Regions from separate parts of the Nonomuraea sp. C10 genome, predicted to be linked through region 1. Evidence: riboswitches for the same ligand, from Rfam matches in the RefSeq annotation. Region 1 holds a riboswitch; each other region holds the start of a gene.
What was found. A riboswitch is a leader RNA that binds a small molecule or an ion and turns the genes downstream of it on or off. The one in region 1 is predicted to bind cyclic di-AMP.
Positions count from the first base shown of each region.

Region 2: linked by a shared signal. The riboswitch ahead of FR742_RS04490 (D-alanyl-D-alanine carboxypeptidase family protein) and the one ahead of FR742_RS45565 (hypothetical protein) in region 1 are both predicted to bind cyclic di-AMP.
Region 3: linked by a shared signal. The riboswitch ahead of FR742_RS36440 (CHAP domain-containing protein) and the one ahead of FR742_RS45565 (hypothetical protein) in region 1 are both predicted to bind cyclic di-AMP.
Region 4: linked by a shared signal. The riboswitch ahead of FR742_RS20595 (CHAP domain-containing protein) and the one ahead of FR742_RS45565 (hypothetical protein) in region 1 are both predicted to bind cyclic di-AMP.

Region 1 is NZ_VPFF01000001.1:803,048-807,658, reverse strand. It holds gene FR742_RS03760 (alpha/beta fold hydrolase) at 1-768, opposite strand, end outside; gene FR742_RS45565 (hypothetical protein) at 807-1,652, opposite strand; cyclic di-AMP (ydaO/yuaA leader) riboswitch at 1,838-1,975, opposite strand; gene FR742_RS03750 (DUF5302 domain-containing protein) at 2,130-2,330, opposite strand; gene FR742_RS03745 (rod shape-determining protein) at 2,491-3,513, shown strand; gene FR742_RS03740 (erythromycin esterase family protein) at 3,520-4,611, opposite strand, start outside.
Region 2 is NZ_VPFF01000001.1:958,499-963,109, forward strand. It holds gene FR742_RS04490 (D-alanyl-D-alanine carboxypeptidase family protein) at 229-1,134, opposite strand; cyclic di-AMP (ydaO/yuaA leader) riboswitch at 1,146-1,288, opposite strand; gene FR742_RS04495 (SDR family NAD(P)-dependent oxidoreductase) at 1,393-2,067, opposite strand; gene FR742_RS04500 (IclR family transcriptional regulator) at 2,201-2,977, shown strand; gene FR742_RS04505 (fumarylacetoacetate hydrolase family protein) at 2,990-3,838, shown strand; gene FR742_RS04510 (zinc-binding dehydrogenase) at 3,835-4,611, shown strand, end outside.
Region 3 is NZ_VPFF01000003.1:1,040,312-1,044,922, forward strand. It holds gene FR742_RS36435 (APC family permease) at 1-1,857, opposite strand, end outside; gene FR742_RS36440 (CHAP domain-containing protein) at 2,018-2,692, opposite strand; cyclic di-AMP (ydaO/yuaA leader) riboswitch at 2,706-2,854, opposite strand; gene FR742_RS36445 (ArsB/NhaD family transporter) at 3,067-4,353, opposite strand; gene FR742_RS36450 (CBS domain-containing protein) at 4,350-4,611, opposite strand, start outside.
Region 4 is NZ_VPFF01000001.1:4,479,679-4,484,289, reverse strand. It holds gene FR742_RS20605 (RNA polymerase sigma factor) at 147-1,391, opposite strand; gene FR742_RS20600 (YciI family protein) at 1,575-2,006, opposite strand; gene FR742_RS20595 (CHAP domain-containing protein) at 2,100-2,798, opposite strand; cyclic di-AMP (ydaO/yuaA leader) riboswitch at 2,812-2,949, opposite strand; gene FR742_RS20590 (Gfo/Idh/MocA family protein) at 3,064-4,020, opposite strand; gene FR742_RS20585 (aldo/keto reductase) at 4,069-4,611, opposite strand, start outside.

The sequences.
Region 1 (4,611 bases):
GAAGACCTTGAGCTCGGCGCCCGGGATGGCCGCTGCCGTGGCCTGCCCCCCGGAGAGCGGGACGAGCTGGTCGTCGGCCCCGTGGATGACCAGCGCCGGGACGTTGAGCCGGGTGAGGGCCTCGGTCCTGTCGGGCGACGCCATGATGGCGGCGAGCTGCCGGGCGAACCCCGCCGGGTCGTGGCCGCGGTCGAACGCCTCCCCGGCCAGCCGCTGGACACGCTCGCGGTCGAGCTCGTACCCCGGGGAGCCGATGACCGACCAGGTCGCCAGCGCCTGGGTCATGGCCTCCTCCCGGGTGGTCACCGGCTTGGTGAACAGGACCGACCGGGCGCTCTCGCTCGGCGGGGCGACCGCGCCACCGGGGGTCGACATGATCGAGATGAGGGTGAGCACCCGCTCGGGATGCCGGATGGCGAGCGACTGGGCGATCATGCCGCCCATCGAGGCGCCCATCACGTGCGCGGCCGGCCAGCCGAGGGCGTCCATCAGCCCGGCGGTGTCCGCGGCCATGTCGTCCAGCAGGTAGGGCGCCGGCTTGCCCGGTGCGGGCGCGCCCGCCTCGTGGAGGTGGGTGGACATCCCGGCGTCGCGGTTGTCGAACCTGACGACATGGTGCCCCTGCTCGGCGAGCTGCTCGCACAGCTCGTCGTCCCAGTGAATGAGCTGGGCGCCCAGCCCCATGATCAGGAGGAGCGGGCGCCCGTCGGGAGAGCCGAAGCTCTCGTACGCGATGTCGATTCCATGAGCCGATGCGGTCGAGGTCACGGCTCTAGAATGACATTCTAATCGTGGTGACGCAAAGGTCAGCGGCGCACGAGCTTGCGGATGCGCTCGCGGCCCAGCACCAGGCCGCCGCCGACGAGGATCACGCCGCCGGCCACGGCGGCTCCCGCCACGTTGCTCCGCTCGGTGGCCGCGGCCGCCTCGGCGCCGCCGGCGGCGGGCTGCGGCTCGGCCGGGGCCTTGACGAGGTTCACCGGGTCGGCCTTCACGGGGCTGGTCTTCACGGGCTCGGCCTTGTCGCTGCCGGACTGGCCCGCGACGGCCTTCTCCTCGTCCTTCTTGTCCGCCTTGTCGTCCGCCTTGTCCCCGGCCAGGACCGGCGGGGCGGCCGGGTTGCGGTCCATGCGCTTGTAGGCGCCCTCGGAGAAGGCGACCGGGTGGTTCTTCAGGCCCAGGCCGTCACCCCACTTGGTGATGACGTACTCGACCTCGATGTGGCCCTTGCCGCCGTTGCCGTCCACCATGAGCGTGCGCGGGTTGAACTTCCCGCCGGTCAGGTCGGCGAAGGTCTTGCCGTCCAGGTCGAGCATGATGCCCTTGCTGGACGGGACGCCCGGGCCGCGGTCGCCGACGAAGAACGGCGCCTTCTTGCCCTTGTAGACGACGTAGCCCTCGGTCAGCAGCGGCCAGCTGGGGCTGGCGGCCATGCCTTTCTGCATGGGCTTGCCGCTGGCCGGCAGGCCGGTGTCACCCGCGCGGCCGGAGCCGTCGTCCCAGAAGTAGGAGGCCGTGGTCTCGCCCTGGAGCAGGACCTTCTCCGTGCCCTTGTCGGTGTCGGCGTGAGCGGCGGCGCCGGAGCCGAGCGCCAGCGTGCCGGCGGCGGCGACGATCGCGGCGATGGAACGCATGCTGAAACGAGCAGACATGAAAAACAGAAGTCCTTTGTGAGGCAACAGCAAAGATGCGCTCGCGGAACGACGTAGCCGGGCATCAAGCCGTACGGACGCTACGGTGGGAGCGCGAAAGGAAGATCAGGAAATGGTGCCGCTCAATCGGCGGCCGATGACATCCCGCGGTAGGGGGGACGGGCGCGGTGATTCATCACAGGAAAACGTCCTCTCCATCTCGCCTACCGGGTTAGCTGACGGGTTCGGACGTGGAGATGCCCTACCGGCCGCATGGGCCGGATTCACCCCAGAAGGTGGGTCCCCGGTTCCCGCGGGGGAGCGGGATTCGGCGCCAGGCAGCCGCCTCTTCCTGGTGAAGAGCCAAGGTCACTGCCTGGTAACGCCGACCAATCTAGCGAGCAAATCGGACAAACGCAAAGGTAAGCCCATGATTCGGGCGAAGATCTACCTAGAAAAAGGGGGTACGGCATGCCGTACCCCCTTGAACACCCAGATTCAGCCGCCGCTCTTGCGCCTGAAGGACCGCTTGCCGGCAGCCGGGCCGTGGGCTCCGTGGATCTTGGAATGGTCGGCGCCCCTACCACTGCCGCCAGATCCCGCCTGCTGGCCGCGCTTGCGCTCCAGTGCCTCACGGAACTTGCGCTTCATCTCGTCCTCGGGAGTCTCGTCGACTTCCGGCTCCGGGGTTTCCGCCATGAGGGCCTCCTGATGTGCGTACAGCCTCCAGCTTCGCACGCAGGCCTTGACAGCGCATAACCGGGATCATCGGCGGGACGCGCGCCGGCGACTTGGTGTTGCCTTGACCCGATCGAGGAAACACCACGGACATGCAGCTCTACCCCCCGGAGCCGCGGCGGTGAGCCCGCTCGCGTTCCTCGGCCGGGATCTCGCGATCGATCTCGGCACGGCCACCACCCAGATCTACGCCCCCGGCCTGGGCGTCGTGCTCAACGAGCCGTCGATGGCGGCGGCCTGCGCGGCCACGGGCCGCACGCTCTTCGGCGCGGACGCGTACGCGGCGTGCTCGCCCTCCAGCGGGGCGGGCACGCGGGCGGTACGGGACGACGACGGGATCGCCCGCTGGCCGGTGCGCGAGGGCGGCGAGCTCGCCGGGCGGCTGGTCAAGCACTTCCTGAGCAAGGTGCACGGGCACCCGTACGCCCGGCCGCGGCTGGTGATGGCGCTGCCCGACGGCGCCCCGCCCATCCTGAGCTCGGCCGTGCGCGACCTGGCCTACGAGGCGGACGCCAGGCGGGTGTACCTCGTGGAGCACGCCGTCGCGGTGGCGCTCGGCGCGGGGCTCCCGGTGACGGAGCCGGCCGGGCGCATGATCGTCGACATCGGCCCTCACCTGACCAGGATCGCGATCCTCGCCTGCGGCGCCGTCGTCGCCGCCGGGACCGTCCACGCCGGCGGCGACGCCGTGAACGCGGCGATCGCCACCCTGGTCGCCCGTGAGCACGGGCTGCTGGTCGGCGAGGCGGAGGCGGAGGCGGCCAAGCTCCGCGCGGGCCCGTCCTGGAAACCGCTGGACCGGCACGTGATCGTCCGCGGCCTCGACCCGGAGTCGCGGCGCGAGCGGGTCGCGTGGCTGCCCGTCCAGCAGTTGTACGAGGTCACCCGGGCGCCGGCCGACGCCATCGCCCGCGCGGCGGCGACGGCCCTGGAGCGCTGCCCCGCCGAGCTCGCCGCCGACGTCGCCGCGCACGGGGCGGTGCTGACCGGCGGCGGCGCGCTGCTGCGCGGCCTGGCCAGACGCCTGCGCGCCGCCATGGGCGTGCCGGTGCGGCGCGCGGACCGGCCCGTCGAGTCGATGGCACTCGGCCTCGGCAGATACGCCGACCGCCTGGGCGCCATCGGCCCCCGGCCCCCGCTGTGACAACCCTTACAGCGGGGTCGAACAGGTGCCGTGCGCGATGTAGGCGAGCCCGTCGAAGGCGGCGCCGAGCACGGCCGGGGTGAAGGTCAGCTTGTACGAGAAGCGCCCGGCCGTGGCGCCGTAACCGCGCACGTACTGCTGCTCGCCCAGCCACCGGGTCACCGCCTCGGGCCTGGGCCCGAGGCGCAGGTCGACGACGTGATCGCGGGGGCAGGCGGCGGCCAGCAGGGATTCGGCCACGTCGGGCCTGCCGGCGGCGGGCACCCGGTGGCGCACCGGCGGCCGCCGCACGTCGGGCCTGCCGAACCGGAGCCGCCTGGCCCGGAACTCACCCTGTCCGAACAGCAGGCCGAGCGCGTAGTAACCGGCGCCGTGACGCTGACGCAGATGATCTCCCATGACCGGAGCACCGAGGCGCGCGTAGTGGCCGGCGGCCACGTGACCGTTGTGGGCCCAGACGGCGACCTTCGCGGCCGGGTCCTCCAGCAGCCGGTCGACGTTGTCGGCCATGAACTGGTCGCGGGCCGCCCCGGCGGTGCGCGCCCCGTCGGCGTCGCGCATCGGCCGCGTGACCAGTGTCGCGAACTGGCTCACGGTCCTGGCGTGCGCCTCCTCCGGGCCGCCGGCGCCCACCTCGTCGGCCAGCCCGCGGGCGGCCGCCTCGATCGCCGGGTCGAGCGGCTCCCCCACTCCCAGGCGCGTCTCCCCCAGCACCGCCAGCGGCCCGAGCAGCTCGCCGGCCCGCTCACCCAGGTGATCGCGGAGCCACCGCAGCGACGCTGCGGGGAACTGCGGGTCGATCCCGGCGAAGCGCACCTTCGGCTCGGCGGTGCGGTTGTGCGCGCGCATCCACTCCACCACGGCCAGCATCTCCCGCGTCCGCCACGTCCAGAACCCGAGGTCGGCCAGCAGCCGCTCCGGCTCCCCCGCTCCGCCCAGGACGTAGGCGTCCAGGGCCTCGGACGCCGACACGCTGGCCTCCATCGCCAGCACGGTGAACCCCAGCTCCTCCACGAGGAACCGCAGCAGCCGGTGCTTGAGCAGGAAGAACTCCCGCGTGCCGTGGGTCGCCTCCCCCAGCCCCACCACCCTGACACC
Region 2 (4,611 bases), 160 kb from region 1:
CGCGCGCACCCCCGTCCCGGCACCGCGCCTCGGCGCTCAATCGTGTTCAGGTCAGCCGGCACCGGCTCCACCATCTCTTTCCTTTCGAAGCCGGGGCCTGGACCTGCGACCGGCGAGTAGGCGCGTGCCGGACAAACCGTCCGCACGCGCCGTTTTCGACGCTAGCCGATCGTGCGGCCCCGGCTGCCACCAGGCCACATCTTCCCAGGCAACAAGCAGGAAAGGGACCTATCGGTGGCCCGCGTGCCCCCAGTCCAGCAGAGCCTGCGCGGTCTGGAAGCGGCGGCCGGAGTCGGTCTCGCCGAGGATCACGCCGACCAGGCGGTTGCCGTCGCGCTCGCCGGCGAAGGCGAGCGTGTAGCCCGCGTCCCTGGTGTAGCCGGTCTTCACGCCGAGGGCGCCCGGCGCGGCGAGGAGGCGGTTGGTGTTCTTCCACGCGTACGAGCCGTGCTCGGACGTCGACTCCACGGCGTGGTACCGGGTCGAGGTGATCTTCTTGAGGGTCGGGTCATCCAGCGTCGCCTTGGCGAGCGTCGCTTGGTCGCGGGCGGTGGAGTGGCCGCCGCCCCGGTAGGGCATGCCGTCGGCGTTCACGTACACGGTGTCGGTCATGCCGAGCTTGCGGGCGGTGTCGTTCATCTCGGCGACGAACCCGGGCACGCCGGGGCCGTAGGCACGGGCGAGCGCGTGCGCGGCGTCGGCGCCGGACGGGAGCATCAGCCCGTACAGCAGGTTCTCGACGGTGAGGGTGTCGCCGGCGCGCAGGTGGGCCACCGAAGCGCCGCCCTGGCTGCCGTACTCGACGTCCTCGGCGGTGATCGTGACCTTGTCCGTCGGCTTGGCCTGCTTGAGCACGGTGTAGGCGGTCATCGCCTTGGTGAGGCTGGCGACCGGCCTGCGCAGGTCGGCCTCCTTGCTGAAGTGCACCTCGCCGCTCTTCGCGTCCATCAGGTACGCGGCGCTGCCGGCCACGGAGGGGGCGTTGGCGAGGGGCCGCTCGACGGCCGCGGCCGGAGTGGCGGCCTGGGCGGCGCCGGCGGCGGTGGTCATGGCGCCCGTGGCTACGGCGAGGCCGAGCAGGGCACTGCTGATCCGATGGCTGATCCGATGGCTGATCCGATGGGTGAGACGCATGAAGGGATTGCTCCTAGCTTCCATGCCGCCTACCGGGTTAGCTGACGGGTTCGGGCGTGGAAGTGCCCTACGGCGCGAGATCGGGCGCCGATTCACCCCGGAATGAGAGTGGGTCCCCGGCTCCGCCGGATGGCGGATTAGGCGGCCGCGCGAAGGCGCGGTCCGGGCAGAACACAGCGGTCGCATGGCGGACCCCGCTGCTGCAAGCCTCAAACGTAGCAAAAAGGAATAAAACGGTCAAATGTTCGCCTATGAAGCTCAGTACGTGGCGCGTCCCCCGCTGATGTCGTACACGGCGCCGGTGGAGAAGCTGACCTTGTCGGAGGCCAGCCAGGCGATCAGTTCGGCGACCTCCTCGGGGCGGCCGACGCGGCGCATCGGGATGAGCCCGGTGATGTGCGCCAGCGCCTCCGGGCCGGTGTCGGCGTTCATCGGGGTCTCGATGACGGCCGGGGCGATCACGTTGGCCAGCACGCCGCTGGTGGCGAGTTCCTTGCCGAGCGACTTGGTCAGCGCGATGACGGCGGCCTTCGAGGCGGAGTACGGCGCCATGTTGGGGTTGCCGTCCTTGCCGGCCATGCTGGCGATGTTGACGACGCGGCCCCACCCGCGCTCGCGCATGCCGGGCACGAAGGCGCGGCAGGTGTGGAAGGTGCCGTCGACGTTGACCTCGAAGGTGCGCCGCCAGCCGTCGAGCGGGAGCTGCCAGAGCGGGGCGTTGGGGCCGACGATCCCGGCGGAGTTGACCAGGATGTCGACCGGGCCGATCTCGTCGGCGGCGGCCTGGACGGCGGCGGCGTCGGTGACGTCCACGACCAGGTCCGCGCCGTCGGCGATGTCGAGGGTGACGACCCGGACGCCGTCGGCTTCCAGGCGGACGGCGGCGGCTCTGCCCAGGCCGCTGACCCCGCCGGTGATGAGAGCGGTGCGCATGTCTCTTTCCAATAGTTGGAATCGATAACACATGAGTGGAACTGTCTGTGAGGCTAACCGGCTCCCGCCACCCGGGGAAGCCTTCTCCGCGAGCAACTTCCGTTTCCTGGAACGACGGTCTAACGTACGGAATATGCCCGAATGGACGGAGGAGCAGCGGCTCGTAGGCTCCGATCGCGTGCTGGCGGTGCTCGCGGAGCTGGCCCGTCACCCCGACGGGGTGGGGCTGGAGGAGATGGCGCGGGCGGTGGACAGCTCGAAGCCGACGGTGCATCGGGCGCTGGCCTCGCTGCGCCGGGCCGGGTTCGCCAGCCGGCACGGACACGGCCGCTACGTGCTCGGCGACGAGTTCCTGCGCATGGCCTTCGCCCACCACGAGGCCCGCCCCGACCACGTCCGCGTGACCCCGATCCTTGAGGCGCTGTGCGACCGGTACGGCGAGACGGTGCACTACGCGGTGCTCGACGGCCCCTGGGTCGTCTACCGCTCCAAGCTCGACCCGCCGTCCGGGGCGGTCCGGCTGAGCTCCGTCGTGGGCGGCCGCAATCCGGCCCACTGCACCGGCGTGGGAAAGATGCTGCTGGCCGCCGCCCTGCCCGACGAGGACGCGGTGCGCGCCTGGGTGGGCGACCGGACGCTGGAGCGGCCCACCGGCCGCTCCATCGGCACGGCCGGGGAGCTGCACGCCGAGCTGGTACGGGTCCGCAGACAGGGCTATGCCGTCGACGACCAGGAGAACGAGCCGGGCGTCAACTGTCTCGCGGTCCCGGCCTACCTGACCTCGCCCACCGTGCCCAGCGGCGCGATCAGCATCAGCGGCCTCGCCTACCGCACCCCCGTGCGGGCGCTCGTGGACGACCTGCCCGCCATCCTCGCCATCGTCTCCGGCGATCGGCCCCCTTCCAGCTAACGGAGAAGACACGTGCAGCTCATGCGCATCGGCGCGCCAGGCGCCGAGAAGCCCGTCGTCCGCGTGGACGAGACCCACTACATCGACGTCTCCGACGTCACCCCCGACTTCGACGAGCGGTTCTTCGCCCGGGGCGGCGCCGCCCTGCTCGCCGACCGGGTCGCGACAGGTCAGCCCCGCGCGTTCGCCGGCGAGCGCGTCGGCGCCCCGATCGCCAGGCCGCACCAGATCCTCTGCATCGGCCTCAACTACAGCGACCACGCCGCCGAGACCGGCCAGGCCGTCCCCGACGAGCCGATCCTGTTCACCAAGTCACCCAACACCCTCGTCGGGCCGTACGACGACGTGCGCATCCCGCGCGGCTCCACCAAGACCGACTGGGAGGTCGAGCTCGGCATCGTCATCGGCAGGCGCACCTCCTACCTCGACTCGGTGGAGGAGGCCCGCGACGCCATCGCCGGCTACTGCGTGGTCAACGACGTCAGCGAGCGCGCCTTCCAGATGGAGCGCGGCGGCCAGTGGAGCAAGGGCAAGTCCGCCGAGACCTTCAACCCGGCCGGTCCCTGGCTCGTCACCCCTGACGAGATCGCCGACGTCACGAACCTCGGCATGTGGCTGACGGTCAACGGCGTGCGCCGCCAGACCGGCACCACCAAGACGATGATCTTCGACCCGTACGTCATCGTGCACCACCTGAGCCAGTTCATGGTGCTGGAACCGGGGGACCTGATCAACACCGGCACCCCGCCCGGCGTCGGCATGGGCCAGAACCCGCCCGTCTGGCTCCGGCCCGGCGACGTGATGGAGCTCGGCATCGACGGCCTGGGCAGCCAGCGCCAGAAGGTGATCGGCCCCCGGTGACGCGGGCGCTGGTGCTGACCGGCCCGGGGGAGGCGGAGGTCCAGGAGGTCGAGCCGCCGGTCGCCGCGCCCGGGGAGGTGGTGGTGGACGTCGAAAGGGCCGGCGTGTGCGGCACCGACGTCGAGCTGTTCACCGGCCACATGAGCTACCTGAGCACCGGCCGGTCCCGTTACCCGTTACGGCCGGGCCACGAGTGGTGCGGGCGCGTCACCGCCATCGGCGAGGGCGTGGACCCCGCCTGGCTCGGCCGCCGCGTCACCGGCGACACCATGCTCGGCTGCGGCCACTGCGCCCGCTGCCGCGCCGGCCGCCACCACGTGTGCGCCGAACTGGCCGAGATCGGCATCAGCCGGGGCCGCCCCGGCGCGCTGGCCGAACAAGTCGCCGTGCCCGTCACCGCCCTGCACCGGCTGCCGGACACCGTGGACCCCGCGCTCGGCGCCCTCGTCGAACCCGGCGGCAACGCGCTGCGGGCCGTCCGCGGCGCCGCCCTGGATCCGGGCGAGCGGCTGCTGGTCCTGGGCACGGGCACGATCGGCCTGCTGGCGGCGCTGTTCGCCCGCGCCCGAGGCGTCGAGGTCCACCTGATGGGCCGCGACGACGAGGGCCTGCGCCTGGCCGCGGACCTCGGCTTCACCGGCACCTGGACCAGGGCGTCGCTGCCCGCGCTGCCCTGGCACGCCGTCATCGACGCCTCCAACGCGCCCGGACTGCCCGCACTCGCGCTCGACCTCGTCGAACCCGCCGGCCGCCTCGTCTACATCGGCCTGGCC
Region 3 (4,611 bases), on a different contig from region 1:
CGGGCGAAGGTGGAACGGGAGGAGGCAGACGACCACGTCCGACCGCTCCCGCAGGGCGGCGGCCAGCAGGAGGCCGCGCTGGTTGTGCAGGAACCGGTAGCGGAAGTGCCGGGGTTCCAGGATGGGGATGAGGACGACGGTCCAGCTCCCCGACTCGTCCACCTGGCGGATGTAGTCCAGCAGCGGGTGGATCACCGTGCGGGCGGGGTTGACGATGACCTCCAGCGGGACTCCGGGATCCCACCGGTCCCAGGCTTCGTGCAGCGCGCGCCGTGACTCCTCGGTGAAGCAGACCGACACGAGCACGATCTCCCCGCCGAGGGCCATGGCGGCGCTCACGCTCCGCTGGGTCGCGGCGTCGATCCCGCCGACGGGAATGATGATCTTCTTGCCGGGATGGTCGGCGGCGGGCGGCCGCGCGGGCCTGGCCGGCACGGCGCCGATCTCCAGCTCGGCCGCCACCTCTCCGTAGTAGCGCTCGATCCGGGCGAACAGGAGGATGAGCAGGGGGATGACGATGGCGACCGCCCAGGCGCCCTCGGTGAACTTCGACACCAGCAGCACGAGGGCCGCCACGCAGGTGAGCAAAGCCCCGGTCCCGTTGAGCAGCATGTCGCGGCGCCAGCGGGGCGGGCGCAGCCGGTGCCAGTGCTTGACCATGCCGCCCTGGCTCATGGTGAAACCGATGAAGACGCCGATGGCGAACATGGGGATGAGCCGCTGGGGGTCGCCGTCCACCGCGATCAGCAGGATGGCGGCCAGCAGGCCCGCCACCGCGACGCCGTACCGGTAGACGGGCCGTTCGGTGCGCAGCGCGAACAGCGAGGGCAGCCGCCTGTCCTTGGCCAGCAGACTCAGCAGCACCGGCAGGCCGCCGAAGCTGGTGTTGGCGGCCAGGCCCAGGCCGAGGGCGACCACGATGTTGGTGCCGTAGAACGCCCAGCCGGTCCCGTACGAGCCGGCCACGAGCTGGGCCAGGATGGTCACGCCCTCGCGGGGCACCACGTGGTCCCTGCGGATGAGCACGGCCAGGCCGATGAGCATGGTGGCGAGCAGCGCGCCGAGCATCAGTTCGGTGTGCTGGGCGCGCTTGACGCGGGGCTTGCGGAACATGGGCACGCCGTTGGCGATGGCCTCGATCCCGGTCAGCGAGGAGCATCCGGAGGAGAAGGCCCGCAGGATGAGCATCACGGTCAGCGCCTCGGTGGCGACGATCTGCTCCGTCGTCCCCACGGTGGCGGCGGGCCCGGACCGCGCCAGGCCGACCGCCACGACGCCGAGGACGGACACCACGAACAGGCTCATGGGCAGCATGAGGAACCGCGCGCTGTCGGACACCCCGAACAGGTTGATGACCGTCAGCAGCAGCACCCCGGCCAGGCAGGTCTCCACCAGGTACGGTCGCAGGACGGGGAACGCCGAGGCCAGGTTGGCGGCCGCGGCGGCGAGGCTGACCGCGATGGTCAGCACGTAGTCCACCACCAGGGCCGCGGCGGCCAGCAGGCCCGCCCGGCGGCCCAGCTCCGCCTTCGCGACCCCGTACGACCCGCCGCCGTCGGGGTGGGCGGCGATGACCTGCCTGTAGGAGAACACGAGGATCAGCAGCAGGACCGCGATGGCGATCGTGATCGGCAGGGTCAGCGCCACGGCGGCGGCCCCGGCCCCGGCCAGGACGAGCGCCGCGGCCTCCGGCCCGTAGGCGACCGAGCTGAGGGCGTCCAGCGACAGCGCCGACAGTCCTTGCAGGCTGGTCAGGTGCCGCTTGTCGCCCTCACCGTGGCGGAGTTGCAGCCGCCGCCCGCTGAGCGGCGACCGCCTGGTCTTGGCCGGGTCCTGCTGGTAGGGGACCGTCGTCATGTCGCACGCGCTTCCACCCCCTGGATCTCCCCCGGGGTCGTCGCCGGGCAGGCCAACGGCCGGTCAAAACGCGGTCCTGACCGGGGCCGCGGACGACGGCGATCCGGTCAGGGAAGACCTGACCGGATCGCCGGAGGAATGACGGGTGCGGAGAACGTGCTCAGGCGGCCTTGTACTCGGGGTAGCCGTAGCCGGCCACGTGGGACACGGGCCGGATGCGCTCCTCGACCTTGCCGTTGCCGGTGTTGCCCTCGATCGTGGTGATCGTGCCGTCGCCGTTGTCCTTCTTCACCAGGCCGACGTGGTCGACGGCGCTGATGTTCTTGCTGCCGCCCCAGTCGAAGAAGACGACGCTGCCGGGCTTGGCCTGGCTGCCCCAGCGGTTGTTGTCCTTGAACCACTGGGCGTGGGTGACGGTGTAGGCGTCCCAGCCGATCGTGGAGCGGGCGCCGGCCTGCTCGCCGACCCAGGACACGAACATCGCGCACCAGGGGGCGTTGGCGTACAGCGCGGGCGTGCCGCCGCCGTCACGGGCCAGGGTCTCGGCCGCGCGCGGGGAGGACATGTACCACTGGTGGAACTTGGTGCCGCCGCCGGCGGCGTCCTCGGTGACGCCGATCTGCGACTCGGCGACCTGCAGGACGGTGCTCGCGCTGACGGCGGTGGACTGGTTCGCGCTGCTCTGCTGGTGGGCGACCGGGTGCGGCTGGGAGGGGGAGGCGGCGGCCGCGGTGGCGGCGGCGGAGGTGCCGGCGAAGGCGGCGCCGAGTGCCAGGGTGGCGCCCAGGGCCAGGCGGGAGGTGGACGGGATGCGATCGAAGATGTGCTTGACCATGCTCGGGGATTGCTCCTTGCTTCCATGCCGCCTACCGGGTTAGCTGTCGGGTTCGGGCGTGGAAGTGCCCTACGGCGCGCCCTTGGTGAAGAGCGACCGATTCACCCCAGAGAAAGGTGGGTCCCCGGTTCCGCCAGAGGGCGGATTCGGCGGCCGCGCCGTGTTCCCGCAATGTGCGCGGGTGGGCGCGGTCTCGGCAATTCATCGGCAACGCGCGGGGGCTTACCTAAAAGCGCTGCTCAAGCGCGTGCCATCGATGGGTTCGAAGGTAATCGTCGCGCAAGGGAAAGGGCAAGCGCGGAACGGGCCCCGACGACGGGATCCCCTATGGCATAGGGGTTTTCGGGGCGAATATTTTACCTTTGCGGGGGTTTCTACAGGTATCGGAACCACAGATACGGCGCCACCAGGGTCACCGTGACGACCGTGACGATCACCCCGTACTTGGTGAAGTGCCAGAAGCTGATCGGCGTGCCGTTGCGGGCCGCGATGCCCAGCACGACCACGTTGGCCGCCGCGCCCACCGCCGTGGCGTTGCCGCCCAGGTCGGCCCCGAACGCCAGCGCCCACCAGAGCACCTGCGCCGACTCGCCGCCCTGCGCCGCCACGAGCTCCGCCACGATCGGGCTCATCGTGGCCACGTACGGGATGTTGTCCACGACCGCCGACACCACGGCGGAACCGCCCAGCAGCCCCATCGTCGCCACGTCCAACCGGCCCGCCGTGGCCTCCACGGCGGCCCTGGAGACCTGGTCGATGACCCCGGTGTGGACGAGCGCGCCGACCATGACGAACAGCCCGGCGAAGAACACCAGCGTCGGCCACTCCACCTCGGCCAGCGACTTCTCCGTGGTCACCTTGGTGAAGGCCACCAGCACGCCGGCGCCCAGCAGCGCCACCACCGACGGCTCGTAGTGCAGCACCGGATGGAGCACGAACGCCGCCAGCACCAGCACCAGCACGACGAGCGACTGCCACAGCAGCCACGGGTCGGCGATCGCCTCCTTCTCGTCCAGCGCCATGACCTCCTGCGCCCGGTCCGGGTCGTACCGGAACGTCCGGCCCCACATGAGCCAGCAGAGCCCCACGAACACCGCGACCAGCACGATCACCATGGGCGCCATGTGGATGAGGAAGTCGTTGAAGCTCAGCCCGCCCCGGCTGGCGATGATGATGTTCGGCGGGTCGCCCACCAGCGTCGACGCGCCGCCGATGTTGGAGGCCAGCGCCTCGGCGATCAGGAAGGGGACCGGCGACACGGCCAGCCGCTCGCACACCAGGAACGTCACCGGCGCGATCAGCAGCACCGTGGTCACGTTGTCGAGCAGCGCCGACGCGCCTGCCGTGATCAGGACCAGCAGGACCATCAGCCGGAAGGGCCGCCCCTGGGCGCGTTTGGCCGCCCAGATCGCCAGATACTCGAAGACGCCGGTCTCTTTCAGCACCCCGACGATGACCATCATGCCGAGCAGCAGGAAGATGACGTTCCAGTCGATCCCGGCATGCTCGGAGAAGAACGCCGACCCGGCGTTGGTCGCGTGGATCAACAGCATGACCCACGCCCCGCCCAGCGCCGCCGCCACCCGGTTCACCTTCTCGGTGGCGATCAGCGCGTAGGCGGACACGAACACTGCGACGCTCGCCCAGGCGAGCGGGCTCATGTGCCTAGCATCCTGTCCAGCAGCGCCTGCAGCGTGACCGCACCCAGCAACCGGCCCTTGTCCACGATGGCCACCAACGGGCTGCGGGTGCGCGCCATCAGCGCGGCCAGCTCCAGCACGGTCGCGTCAGGATCCGTGACGGGCAGCTCCCGCCGCTCCCGGGGCAGCACCTCGCGCACCGTACGACTGCCCAGCGCGCGCAGGAACTCGTCGGCGTGCGCCTCGTCGACCACCCGGGCCAGCGCCGGATCGTCCATG
Region 4 (4,611 bases), 3.7 Mb from region 1:
CAACCGTTACCTCTGGGGTATTTTGTGACCCTAGAAGTAGCCGTACGGGGATATATCGCCCAAAGCGCTACTTGGGAGCGCTCCCATCCCACGGGCACCGTTTCTCCCGCACACCGGCACAAAAGCGCACCAGAACCAGAGGCGTCTCACCGGCAGGCCGCGGCCCGCGCCTCCATGAGAACGCGTTCGCGCTCGTTGCGGGTCAGCGCGGCCGCGCGCTCGAACTCGGCGCGGGCCTCGCCGAGCCGGCCCAGTTTGAACAGCAGGTCGCCGCGTACGCCCGGCAGCAGGTGGTAGTCCCGCATGGCCGGCTCGCCGGCGATCTGGTCGACCAGCTCCAGGCCCACCTCGGGGCCGTACGCCATGGCCAGGGCCACCGCGCGGTTGAGCTCGACCACCGGCGAGCCCGACAGGGCCGCGAGCCGCGCGTACAGGTCGGCGATGCGGACCCAGTCGGTCTCCCCGGGCGTGAACGCGCGGGCGTGGCAGGCCGCGATGGCGGCCTGGAGCGTGTACGGGCCCATGGTGTCTGTCAGCTCCTCGGCCCGCTCCAGCGCGGCCAGGCCGCGGCGGATGAGCAGCCGGTCCCACCGGGCGCGGTTCTGCTCCAGCAGCAGGATCGGCTCGCCGGACGGGCCCAGCCTGGCGGCCGAGCGGGACGCCTGGATCTCCATGAGCGCCACCAGGCCGAACACCTCGGGCTCCTTCGGCATCAGCCCGGCCAGCACCCGGCCCAGGCGCAGCGCGTCCTCGCAGAGGCCGGGCCGCATCCAGTCGTCGCCGGCGGTGGCCGAGTAGCCCTCGTTGAAGATCAGGTAGATGACCTCCAGCACGGACGACAGCCGTCCGGCCAGCTCCTCGCCCGCGGGGACCTCGAACGGCACCTTCCGCGTGGCCAGGGTCCGCTTCGCGCGGACGATCCGCTGCGCCACCGTCGGCTCGGGCGTCAGGAACGCGCGCGCGATCTCGTCGGTGGACAGGCCGCCCAGCACCCGCAGCGTCAGCGCGACCCGGGCCTCGGTGGACAGCACCGGATGGCACGCGGTGAACACCAGCCGCAGCAGGTCGTCCTCGATCTCCTCGGGGCCGGGCGGCTCCTGTCCGGGGTCGTCCTCCAGGGCGCGGCCGATCTCGGCGAGCTTGCGCTCGTAGCGTTCCCGGCGGCGGATCAGGTCGACGCCCCGGCGCTTGGCCACGGTCATCAGCCAGGCGCCCGGATTGCGTGGCACGCCCTCGCGGGGCCACTGCTCCAGCGCCGCGACCAGCGCGTCCTGTGCCAGCTCCTCGGCCAGGCCGACGTCGCGCACCAGCCGGGCCAGCCCGGCGATCAGCCGCGCCGCCTCGATCCGCCACACGGCCTCGATGGCCCCATGCGTCTCCGAAGCTGTCACGGGCCCATCGTATGGTCACCCCGTCCGGGACATGCCCGGCGCTCACCTCAGCGCAGGAAGCGAGAAACCGCGGCGGACGGTCGTCCACGGCGGGCGTGCCGCCCTGGTTGAGGGCGGCACGCACGCCTGGGTGTGGGTGGCGCGTTCTCGGCAGGCGTCTGGGGGTCGCCCTGGGGGCTGCCGTCAGGCGTTCGGGGGGTTGGTCTCCAGGGACTCGCGGAGGGCTTTGTCGCGCTCGGCGGTCTCCGGGGTGAGGGAGGTCTCCGGCATGTCGGCCGCGTCGAAGACCTCCCAGAGCTCCAGGCCGACGCCCTCGCCGCCCTCGGGGACGGGGACGCGCAGGGCCCATTCGACGGCCTCTTCGCGGGACTTGACCTGGATCAGCCAGAAGCCGGCGATGATCTCCTTGGTCTCCGCGAAGGGCCCGTCGATGACCTTGGGCTTGCCGGGTCCGTAGGCGATGCGGGCGGCGCGGGAGCTGGGGGCCAGCCCCTCCGCCGCCAGCAGGACACCGGCCTTGGCCAGCGACTCGTTGTAGGCCATCATGTCGTCGACGAGCTGCCGGCTCGGCATGACGCCCGCCTCGGTCTCGGCGCTGCCCTTTCCGATGATCATGAACTTCACGGTGCTTCTCCTTCGAATCCCGGTCTCGCCGACGCGTCGAACGAGCGGCGCCCGCATCGACACCTCAGGGATTCTTCCGGACAATCAGGCGGCGTACTCGGGGTAGCCGTAGCCGACGACCTGAGACTTGGGACGGATGCGCTCCTCGACGAGCCCGTTGCCGGTGTTGCCCTCGATCGTGGAGATCGTCCCGTCGCGGTTGTCCTTGACCACGAAGCCGACGTGCTGGATGGAGCCGAGGCTCTTGCTGCCGTTCCAGGCGAAGAAGACCACGGCGCCCGGCTTGGCCAGGGTGCCCCAGCGGCCGTTGTTCTGGAACCACCGCGCGTGCGTCACCGTGTAGGCGTCCCAGCCCACCTGCGCGCGGGCGCCGGTCTGCTCGCCGACCCAGGAGACGAACATCGCGCACCAGGGGGCGTTCAGGTAGGCGGCGGGGTGGCCGCCGTCACGGGCGATGGTCTCCTGGGCGCGCTGCGAGTTCGCGTACCACTCCTGGAACTTCGTGCCGCCGCCCCGCGCGTTCTCCCTGATGCCGATCTGCTCCCTGGCCAGGGCGAGCACCTGGGCCGCGGTGACGTCGATCTTGTCCTTCTCGGCGGGCTTCGCCTCCTGGGAGGCGGTCTGGCCGGTCTCCGCCTGGGCCGTCAGCGAGAGATCGTCTCCGTTGACCGGGTCGGCGTGGGCGGGGAGGGCGGAGCCCATGAAGCAGGCGACGAAGGTGGCGCCGAGGGCGGCGCGGACGTAATGCGGTTGGGTGGCACGGGGGAGGCGATGCATGACCATCGAGGGGATGTACTCCTTGCTTCCATGCCGCTTACCGGGTTAGCTGACGGGTTCGGGCGTGGAAGCTGCCCTACGGCGCGCGAGGCGCCGATTCACCCCGGAAGAAGTGGGTCCCCGGTTCCGCGCAAGGCGGATTCAGCGGTCGCAGGACGATCCTGCGATACGACGGTGTTCTCGGACACGACCGGACAAACCGGACGTATGCCGTGAATGCGGAGTAAAGTAACGCATCTGGCAAGAAACTGGCAAGTCTTCAAAGCCGCGGCTAGCGGATCTGCGCCCGCGCCTCCGCCAGAACCCGCATGATGGCAAGGCTCTCGTCAAGCGGCATGATCTCGCTCTCGGTACGACCTCGCGCCAGGCAGTCGCGGACCTCGCGCAGCTCGCCCGCGTACCCGTTGTCCGCCGGATCGTCGAGCACGTGCTCCTCCGGCTCCATCCCCGGCCCGCTGAGCACGACCCGCCGCGGAGCCCAGAACGGGGCGTCGATGTCGGCCCGCATCCCGGTGCCGACGACGGTGGCGTCGTTGGAGTAGGCGCCGAGCAGCGAGCACTCCACCAGCGCCCGCCTGCCGCCCGGATAGCTCATCAGCCCGCCCGCCTCGGCGTCCACGCCGCCCGGGGACAGCGACCCGGTGAGGTGCGTGCTCTCCGGCAGTCCGAGGAACAACTGGGCCAGCCCCATGGGGTAGATTCCCAGGTCGAGCAGGGCGCCGCCGCCCAGCTCCGGCGCCCAGAGCCGGTGCGCGGGATCGTACGGGTGCGCGAAGCCGAACGAGGCGCGCACCGAGCGGATCTCGCCGAAACGCCCGTCGCCGGCGAGCATGCGGATCAGCGGGTTGAACCGCATCCACATCGCTTCCATGAGGAAGATCCCGGCCTCGCGGGCCAGCCGGACCATCCGTTCGGCGTCGGCCGTGGTGGCGGCGAGCGGCTTCTCGCACAGCACGGCCTTGCCCGCCGCGATGGCCGCCTCGGCCACCTCCAGGTGCTGGGCGTGCGGGGTGGCGACGTAGACGGCGTCCACGGCCGGATCGGCGCACAGCTCGGCGTAGGAGCCGTGGGCGGACTCGGCGCCCAGCGTCGCGGCCAGCGCCTTGGCCCGGCCCAGGTCGCGGGAGCCGACCGCGGCCACCCTCATCCCCGGCTCGGCGGCGATGACGGCGCCCACTGTCCTGGCGATGCCGCCGGTCGCCGCGATGCCCCACGATAAGTCACGCACGCGGAAGATCGTACAGATTCATCCGCGAAAGCGATATGTGAGGCGAATTCACCCGCTGGTCTCGGGGTCGAGCCCCAGGCGGCGGCCGGCGTTCATCGCCCCGATCGCGGCCATGTCCTCGCGGTCCAGGATGAAGTCGAACACGTCGATGTTCTCCTTGATCCGCGACGGGGTGACCGACTTCGGGATCACCACGTTGCCGATCTGGATGTGCCAGCGCAGCACGATCTGCGCGGGCGTGCGGTTGTGCTTGTCCGACAGCACCGCCAGCGCCGGGTCCTCCAGCAGGCCCCGGCCGGAGCCGAGCGGGCTCCACGCCTCGGTGAGGATCCCGTTCTTGTCGTGGAACTCGCGCATCTCGTGCTGCTGGAAGTACGGGTGCAGCTCGATCTGGTTGATGCAGGGGACGATGTCGGTCTCGTCCATGAGCCGGGTGAGCGTGCCGACCGTGAAGTTGGACACGCCGATGGCCCTGGCCCGGCCGTCCCGGTAGATCTTCTCCAGGCCGCGCCAGGCCTGGACGTACTTGTTCTGCTTCGGCGCCGGCCAGTGGATCAGGTAGAGGTCGACGTGGTCGAGGCCGAGCCTGGC